Regions from separate parts of the Pseudodesulfovibrio methanolicus genome, predicted to be linked through region 2. Evidence: predicted binding sites of a transcription regulator. Region 2 holds the regulator's gene; the other holds the start of a gene.

Region 1 (4,180 bases), 630 kb from region 2:
TTCGTGATCATCGCGTCGTATTCACTGGTCAGCCTGAAGGTCAGGGTGGCCATCTCCTTGCGGAATTCCAGGGTCAGACCGCCGTGCTCCTCGATCTCCTTTTGCACGGTCTCGTAGTACTTCGGATCGGGGACCACGCAGATGGAGTGGAAGTTCTTGGCCGTGGCCCGCAGCATGGTCGGGCCGCCGATGTCGATCTGCTCCACCGCCGCCTTGAGGTCCAACCCCTTGGCCACCGCGTCGGCGAAATTATACAGATTGACGCAGACCAGGTCGAAGGGTTCGATGCCGAAATCGCGCAGGGTCTCCATGTGCGCCTCGTCATCCTTGTCGGCCAGGATGCCGCCATGGATGTGCGGGTGCAGGGTCTTGACCCGGCCGCCCAGGATTTCGGGAAAATCGGTGACGTCGGACACCGAGGTGACGGGCAGCCCCGCTTCCTTCAGCATCTTCTTGGTCCCACCGGTGGACACCAGCTCGCACCCCTGATCAACCAGGAATTTGCCGAACTCGGCCAAGCCGGTTTTGTCGGTAACGGATAGTATGGCTCTCTTAACAGGCAACAGATTCATCGCAACCTCACTTGATGTTTTGAGTGCCTGTGCCAGATTTGAGGCGCAAACGCAAGGCGCGGAAGACCACGGTTTCCGGCGAAAAGAGGGCCGATTGCCCCTACTTTTTCCACAGTTGTGCATAACGCCGGCAAAGCCGGAATCAAAAACCTCCGAAAAACCGGGAACTAGTCGGACCGCCCGCCGGGCGGGGAAACGCGACGCGGCGCCCGGCCCTCGCTGCGGGGGGCTTTGGAAAACCTGCGGGGAAAACCGATTGGAGAGTGGGGAAGTAACGGACCCGACCGGGACGCGGGGAGCCCGGCACGGAAAAACGGCAAGACCGCGCAGCCTGCCGCGCGAGGGGATGGTCACGTTCGCGGCGGCCGCTCCGCCGGGCGGTCTCAAGGCTGATTTCCCGCCCCACCGCCGCAAGGGCCGCGGGACGGGAAATCAACGGGGAGGGGAGACCGTTGTCAGGACCGGAACTGGTCGAGCATTTCCTTGGCCGGGCCGTTCTCGGGATCCTTTTCCAGGATCGTCTCGAGTTCCTTGACGGCCGCGTCCTTCTGCCCGACGCAGGCGAGGCAACCGGCCAGAGAGTAGCGCACTTCGTGCTTGGCCGGATCGATTTCGAGATAATTCTCGAGGTGCGGAATGATTTCGCCGATGCGTTCCAGTTCATGACCGAGCCTGATCAGGCTGAACAGGGCGACCATGTTTTCGGGATTCATCTCGATGGCCTCGACGAACAGGGAAAAAGCGTGGTCCCTGTCGCCGTTCTCCATGCGGATGAGCGCAATCCCGGAAAGACTCTTGTCCGAAGGCTCGATCTTGTGGGCCTTCCGGTACATCAGTTCGGCGTCTTCCAGATCGCCGCGCTGGACGGCGACCGTGGCCAGCCCGAGGTACGGGTCCGGATGGACGCCGTTGGAGCTGACAGCCTTCTTGTAGTACTCCTCGGCCTTGTCCAGCTCACCCATGAACAGGTAGCATTCGCCGAGTTCCTTGTTGATTTCGTAATCCAGATGACCACTCATAGTTCCCCTCCATTTCTCCTTTGCCCGAGGGCCGGGCTGAAAAGATCTCCATGGCCGATTCGGCCGCTACCGATCTAGCAATCAATGTGCCAAGGGGTGGAATGCCCGCTTTCAGCGTCCGGCCGACAGACTTCCAACATATTGGTAAAACAACCAATTCATGCCCAGCAACCGATGGACGGCAGCCCGTGCCGCCGGGCTCCGAACCGCTTCGGGTGGAAGAAACTACCCTGTTTTTTGGCCTGGTTCGACCCGCCCCGTAGCGGGGTGACTGGCCGGGAGTCTGACGCCCGAAGGGTTGCTTTTCATGAATTCTCTTCGATTTCAAGTAGTTATTTATTTGGAACGGGAGTTGCTAAGTTTCCTGCGGACCCGGCGGAAAATCATGCCCCGCCGGCCCCCCAACCGCCACGCGAACGAAGGAGGAGCAAGGAATGCGAGGACTTTTCGAGCATCACCTCAACATAACGGAAAAGGTCATGGACCTTCGCCTGCAACGTCAAAATATCGTCACGGGCAACATCGCCAACGTGAATACGCCCGGCTTCAAGGCCCGGCGCCTGGAATTCGAAAACCAGCTCCAGGCGGCCCTGAACCAGGACTCCCTGGGCAAGCTCACCCGCACCAAGCAGGACCACCTGCCCGCCACTTTCGACGTCGACGGGTTCAAGGGCCAGGGACTGCAAGAGTTCCGCGGCCGCGAGATCTACGGCCAGGACGAGGTCAATCTGGACAAGGAAATGGCCACCAACGCCAAGAACACCATGATGTACAACGCCCTGGCCTCGGTCATCAAAAAGAGCTTCGACGGCATGACCAAGGTGATTCAGGAAGGGAGCAAGTAAATGGATCTCATGACCGCACTCGACATCGGCGCGTCCGGGCTCACGGCCCAGCGGGCGCAGTTGAACGTCATTTCCATGAACATGGCCAACATCCGGACCACCAAGACCGAGACGGGCGGCCCGTACCAGCGCAAGTCGGTCTCCTTCGAGGCCACCCCGGTCTATTCGCCCTTCGACCAGGCCATGCAGGACCAGCTCAACCGCAACCTGGAGGGGGTCAAGGTGCTGGGCGTCACCCAGGACCAGCGCCCGTTCAAACAGGTCTACGAGCCCAACCATCCGGACGCCAACGACCAGGGATACGTGTTCTACCCGGACATCAACGTGGTCGAGGAGATGGCCAACATGATGCAGACCATGCGCGGCTACGAGGCCAACGTCCAGACCATCGAGAGCGTCAAGCGGATGTTCCAGAAGGCCCTGATCATCGGTCAATAGGAAAAGGAGAAGAGTAAATGGTCGTCAAAAGCGTCGCCTTCAATGCCTATCAAAACGCCATGGACCTCCGCCGCCGCACGGTGGACTCCACGGTCGCCGAGAGCCTTAAGAAACCCCAGGCGCCCGTCACGAGCTTCCAGGACACCCTCAAGTCCTCCCTGGTCAAGGTCAACGACCTCCAGGAGACCAAGGAGACGATGATCGAGGAGTTCGCCTCCGGCAAGACCCAGAACGTGCACGAATTGATGATCTCGATGCAGAAGGCGGGCATGGCCATGCAGATGACCGGCGCCGTCCGCTCCAAGATCATGTCCGCGTACAAGGAAATCATGCAGATGCCCTTCTAGGCGTCATTGCATACGGAACACACCGCCAACGCAAGCTGGAGAAATAGAAGATGCCGCCGTTCGTCGCCGAATACTGGTCCAAAATGCAAGGGCTCTGGGCCGACCGCACCGTGTCCCAGCGTATCCTCATCGGGGGGCTGGCCGCCGCCGTGATCATCTCCTTCGCGCTGATGATCTACTGGATGAACAAGCCGGACTACCGGGTCCTGATGACCAACCTCTATCCCGAGGACGCGTCCAGGGTCGTGGCCATGCTCCAGGGCCAGAAAGAGGACTACAAGCTCGAAAACAACGGCACGACCATCCTGGTCCCGGCCGACCGCGTCTACGAGCTGCGCCTCAAGGTGGCGGGCGAAGGCAACCTGCACGGCCAGGGCATCGGCTTCGAGATTTTCGACGAGGTCCAGATCGGCCAGACCGACTTTGTCCAGCACATCAACTACCAGCGGGCGCTCCAGGGCGAACTGGCCCGCACCATCACGGAATTTCCCATCGTGGACAAGGCCAGGGTGCATCTGGTCATCCCGCAGAAGTCTCTGTTCATCGAGGACCAGATCGCGCCGTCCGCGTCCATCGTCCTCCAGCTCAAGGGCGACGGCAAGCTTGAGCCCGACGAGGTCAAGGGCATCGTCAACCTGGTGTCCATGGCCGTGGAGGGGCTCGAACCCAAGAACATCACGGTCACGGACATGAAGGGGCATCCCCTGTACACCCCGGAGGACGCGTCCACCGGCCTGGCCATGTCCAACGCCCAGCTTGAGCACAAGGCGGACGTGGAGAACAAGCTGCAACGCCGCATCCTCGAACTGCTCGGCCCGGCCGTGGGCCCGGAGAAGGTCATCGCCCGCGTCAACGCGGACCTCGATTTCAGCCAGCGCACCGTGCGCAAGGAGACCTACGATCCCAACAGCGCGGTCGTCCGCTCCGAAACCCGCAACGAGGAAACCACCAACGGCGCG
Region 2 (4,180 bases):
TCCATGTGTCGATGTTCGATCGATACCGTATACCCTTTTTCCTTGAGGGTTGCCAGCACCGACTCGGCCACGGAAACCGACCGGTGTCGTCCGCCGGTACAGCCCAGAGCCAGGGTGATACGGTAGCGCCCTTCTTCGGCGTAAAGCGGCAGGAGATAGAGCAGAAATTCATGGAAACGCTTGATGAACCCGGTGCCCGTCGGGTTGCCCAGGACATAGTCGGAGACCTCCTTGTCCAGGCCGGACATGGGGCGCAGGGACTTGTCGAAATAGGGATTGGGCAGGAAACGGAGGTCGAAGACCAGATCGGCCTCGGACGGGACGCCGTACTTGAAGCCGAAGGTGATGATGTGCACCCGCATGCCCATGCCCACTTCCTCGAGGGACGACCATTTGGTCTGGATGACCCGGCGCAGATCGTGGATGGAATAGTCCGTGGTGTCCAGGACCAGGACCGCCTCTTGCCGCACCGGTTCCAGGAGTTTCTTTTCCATCTCCAGGGCCTGTTCGAGGCCGAGGTTGCGGGATTCCAGCGGATGTGGCCTGCGCGTGGTGGCGTAGCGGCGGACCAACTCGGCCATCTTGGCTTCGAGAAACAGGACCTGCGGGGTGATGCCGAGTTCGGCGAACCCTTCCAAGGCCTTGCCCCAGCCGTCCACGAACTCGAACTGACGCAGGTCCATGCCGAGCGCCAGGCCGCGATACTTGGTGTCGAAGGAGAGGATGAGGTCGGCCAGCTTGGGCGACATCTCGGAGGGCAGCCCGTCGATGCAGAAGAACCCCAGGTCTTCGAAGACCCGGATGGCGGTGCTCTTGCCGGATCCGGAGAGCCCGGTGACGATCACTACGGGGAAGGGGTTGGTCGAGGTCAACGGAGTCCGCCCATGAGGTTATACGACCTTGAGAAGGGCCCAAAGGGCTTCGAGATCATCGGCCGACAGGAACGCCTTGCGGAATTCCTCGTCCTTGAGAAGACGGGAGATCTGGGCCAGGACGCGCAGGTGCATACCCGCCACCTGTTCCGGGGCGAGTACCAGGAAAAATATGGTGCACGGGCTGTGGTCGAGCGCCTCGAACTCCACGCCCTTGCGGCTGCGGCCCACGACCACGATGACCTTTTCCAGGTCTTCGAGCTTGCCGTGGGGGATGGCGATGCCGTCCCCTATGCCGGTGGAGCCGAGTCCTTCACGATCGAGAAGGACTCGGACCGCGCGGTCCGTGTCCATCTCTGGATATTGCTCGCCCAAGGGGGCGACGAGTTCCTTCAGTACGTCCGACTTCGTCTCGGACTCGAGTTCGGGAAGGATCAGTTCCTTCGCCAGATAATCACTGAGTTTCATGCTTAGTTTCCGGGGTCGATAAGGCCGTAATCGCCGTTCTTTCTCTTGTATATCACGTTGACGCCGTCGGTCTCCGCGTTGAGGAAGACCAGGAATTCATTGTCACGGGCATCGAGCTGCATGGCGGCCTCGTCCACGGACATGGGCTTGGGCTCGTATGCATCGGTGCCGACGATGGTGGGAGACGAACCGGGGGCGATGTCCTCGTAGGACAGGTAGTTCATCTGGACCATTTTATTGGGACGCGCCTGTCTGGGGCGGTTCTTCATCTTTTCACGCATCTTGCGAAGCTGGGCTTCCAGCTTGTCCAGGACCATGTCGATGGTGGAGTACATGTCTTCCGAGTCTTCATAGGCCGAGATATGGATGCGATCCGAATTCAGGATCACGTCCGCCTTGTGGCGGAACTTGTCGACCAGCAGGTTGACCTGGAGATCGGCCTCCGCGTCGGGAACGTATTTCGCTACCTTTTCAAAACGCTTTTCCGCGTACCCCTTGAGGTGATCGGAAGGATCGAAGTTCTTGAAAGTGAAGCTGATGTTCATACGCTGCCTCCTGGTTGAGAGTGCTTCAAGCAGAATCTAGAAGTACTGCTTACGTTTTGAAGACGAAGGAATGCCCATGGCCGAGCGGTATTTGGCGACCGTACGCCGGGCGATGTTCACTTCCAGCTTTTCCTGGAGGATTTCGCCGATTCGCTCGTCGCTGAGCGGTTTCTTCGTGTCTTCGTCTGCGATCATTTGCTTGATGAGCGCCTTGACGCTCTCCGAGCCCACCTGGGAACCGTCGTTCAGGTCCAGGGCCGAGTTGAAGAAGAACTTCAACTCGAAAATGCCGTGCGGCGTTGAAACGTACTTATTGGTCGTAATCCGGCTCACGGTGGATTCGTGCATTTCGATGTCCTCCGCCACCTCCTTGAGGATCAGGGGTTTGAGCTTTGTCACGCCCTCCTCGAAGAATGCCCGTTGGAAGCCGACAATGCTCTCAACTACTTTATACAGGGTTCGCTGCCGCTGGTACAGACTTTTCATCAACCATGCGGCGGAACGCATCTTTTCCTGAAAATACTCCTTCTCCTTGTCGGCCGCCCCCTTCATGGAATCCATGTAGAAGGTGTTCATCTGCAACCTCGGCATGCCGTCCTCGTTGAGGATGATGACGAAGTCGTCGCCGTACTTGTAGACGAACACGTCCGGACTGACGTAATGCGGCTCGGTGCTGGAAAAATTGGCACCCGGCATGGGATCGAGCGTCTGCATCAGATCCAGGTACGCCTTGAGATCGTCCATGGATATCTTGAATTTGCGCGCCAGAGGCTTGTAGCGGTTCTTTTCCAGATCCTCCAGGTGATCGCTCACCAGGGAGACCAGGATCGGATCGTCGTATCCGAGGACTTCCATCTGGACCAACAGGCACTCCTGCGGGGTGCGGGCCCCCACGCCGACCGGGTCCAGATGCCGGATACGGTTCAGGACGGACTCGACCTCTTCATCGGAGGCCTGGACCATAGCGGTCAGTTCCTCCATGGAGGCCTGAAGATAGCCGTTGGAATCGAGGTTGCCGAGGATGACATCGCCGATGGCCAGTTCGTGCTCGGTGAAATTGGACAAACGCATCTGCCAGTTCAGATGTCCCTCCAACGAGGGCTTGGAGGCCAGGCGGGCTTCCAAGGACATGCCCTCCTCGGGCATCTCCATGTCGCGGGACAGGGCTTGCTTGGAGGTGGAGGAAAATTCGCCGAGGTAGTTCTCCCAGTCCGCGTTGCGGACCAGTTCCTCTTCGGCCTGGGATTCGGTCAGCACTTCCGGCTTGTCGGGGACCTCGGTGTCGGTCTCGGTTTCGTCAAGGAAAGGATTCTCCAACAATTCCTGCTGCACCGTCTCCAGCAGTTCAAGCCGCGACAATTGCAGCAGCTTGATGGCCTGCTGCAACTGGGGCGTCATGACCAGTTGCTGTGAGAGCTTGAGCTGTTGCCGAAGTTCCAATCCCATGATTCGTTACTCGCTTGAGGTTGTGCTTATCGGTTGCCGGATAAAGAAACTTTTTTTCGACCGCCAGATATTTTTTCCGGTTCAACTATGTCATAGCGGATTAAAGGATGCAACACAATTGTGCTAACATCCTGTTTCTATTAATAATTAATCAAATATGTTCTGGTATGAAAAAAGTGTACCAACCTTTGGGGACGGTGTAAATCGGGAAAGCGGAAAAAAAGACGGGAGGGGGCGGCTTACAACCGAAAATCCTCGCCCAGGTATATCTGCCGGGCGCGGCTGGACTTGACGATCTCGGAAGGAGCCCCTTCCAGGATGATCGTGCCTTCGTATACCAGATAGGCTCGGTCGCAGATATTCAGGGTTTCCCTGACGTTGTGGTCGGAGATGAGGATGCCGATTTCCATGGACTTGAGCACGGAGATGATCTCCTGGATGTCGATGACCGCGATGGGATCAATGCCCGCGAAGGGCTCGTCCAGCAGAATGAATTGGGGATCGAGGATGAGCGCCCGGGCGATCTCCAGCCTGCGCCGCTCGCCGCCGGACAGGAACATGGCCGCCTGATCCGCCAGCTTGGTGATGGTGAACATCTCCAGGAGTTCATCGGCCCTGGCCCGTTGTTGCCGCGAGGTCAGGGAGGTCTGTTCGAGGATGATCTCCAGGTTCTGGCGCACGGTCAACTTCTTGAAGATGGAGCTCTCCTGGGGCAGATAACTCACCCCCATGCGGGCTCGCTCATGCAGGGGTTTGCCCGTGAGCACGCGACCGCCCAGGGAAACCTCCCCGGTGTTGGGCTGGACGATGCCCACAAGCATGTAGAACGTGGTCGTCTTGCCCGCGCCG

What was found. The regulator sigma-54, encoded in region 2, starts transcription at its own class of promoters, with help from an activator protein. The targets are predictions, from matches to a motif close to CTGGCACGGNNNNTGCTT.
Region 1: the regulator sigma-54 is predicted to act here: its motif matches at 1,932-1,949, upstream of flgB (flagellar basal body rod protein FlgB).

What each region holds. Positions count from the first base shown of each region.
Region 1 covers NZ_CP146609.1:3,255,011-3,259,190, forward strand. Annotated here, with positions in the region: gene V8V93_RS15525 (IMP cyclohydrolase) at 1-572, opposite strand, end outside; gene V8V93_RS15530 (tetratricopeptide repeat protein) at 1,028-1,591, opposite strand; gene flgB (flagellar basal body rod protein FlgB) at 2,026-2,436, shown strand; gene flgC (flagellar basal body rod protein FlgC) at 2,437-2,874, shown strand; gene fliE (flagellar hook-basal body complex protein FliE) at 2,892-3,221, shown strand; gene fliF (flagellar basal-body MS-ring/collar protein FliF) at 3,272-4,180, shown strand, end outside.
Region 2 covers NZ_CP146609.1:2,629,562-2,633,741, forward strand. Annotated here, with positions in the region: gene rapZ (RNase adapter RapZ) at 1-872, opposite strand, end outside; gene V8V93_RS12515 (PTS sugar transporter subunit IIA) at 891-1,340, opposite strand; gene hpf (ribosome hibernation-promoting factor, HPF/YfiA family) at 1,343-1,885, opposite strand; gene rpoN (RNA polymerase factor sigma-54) at 1,922-3,331, opposite strand; gene lptB (LPS export ABC transporter ATP-binding protein) at 3,571-4,180, opposite strand, start outside.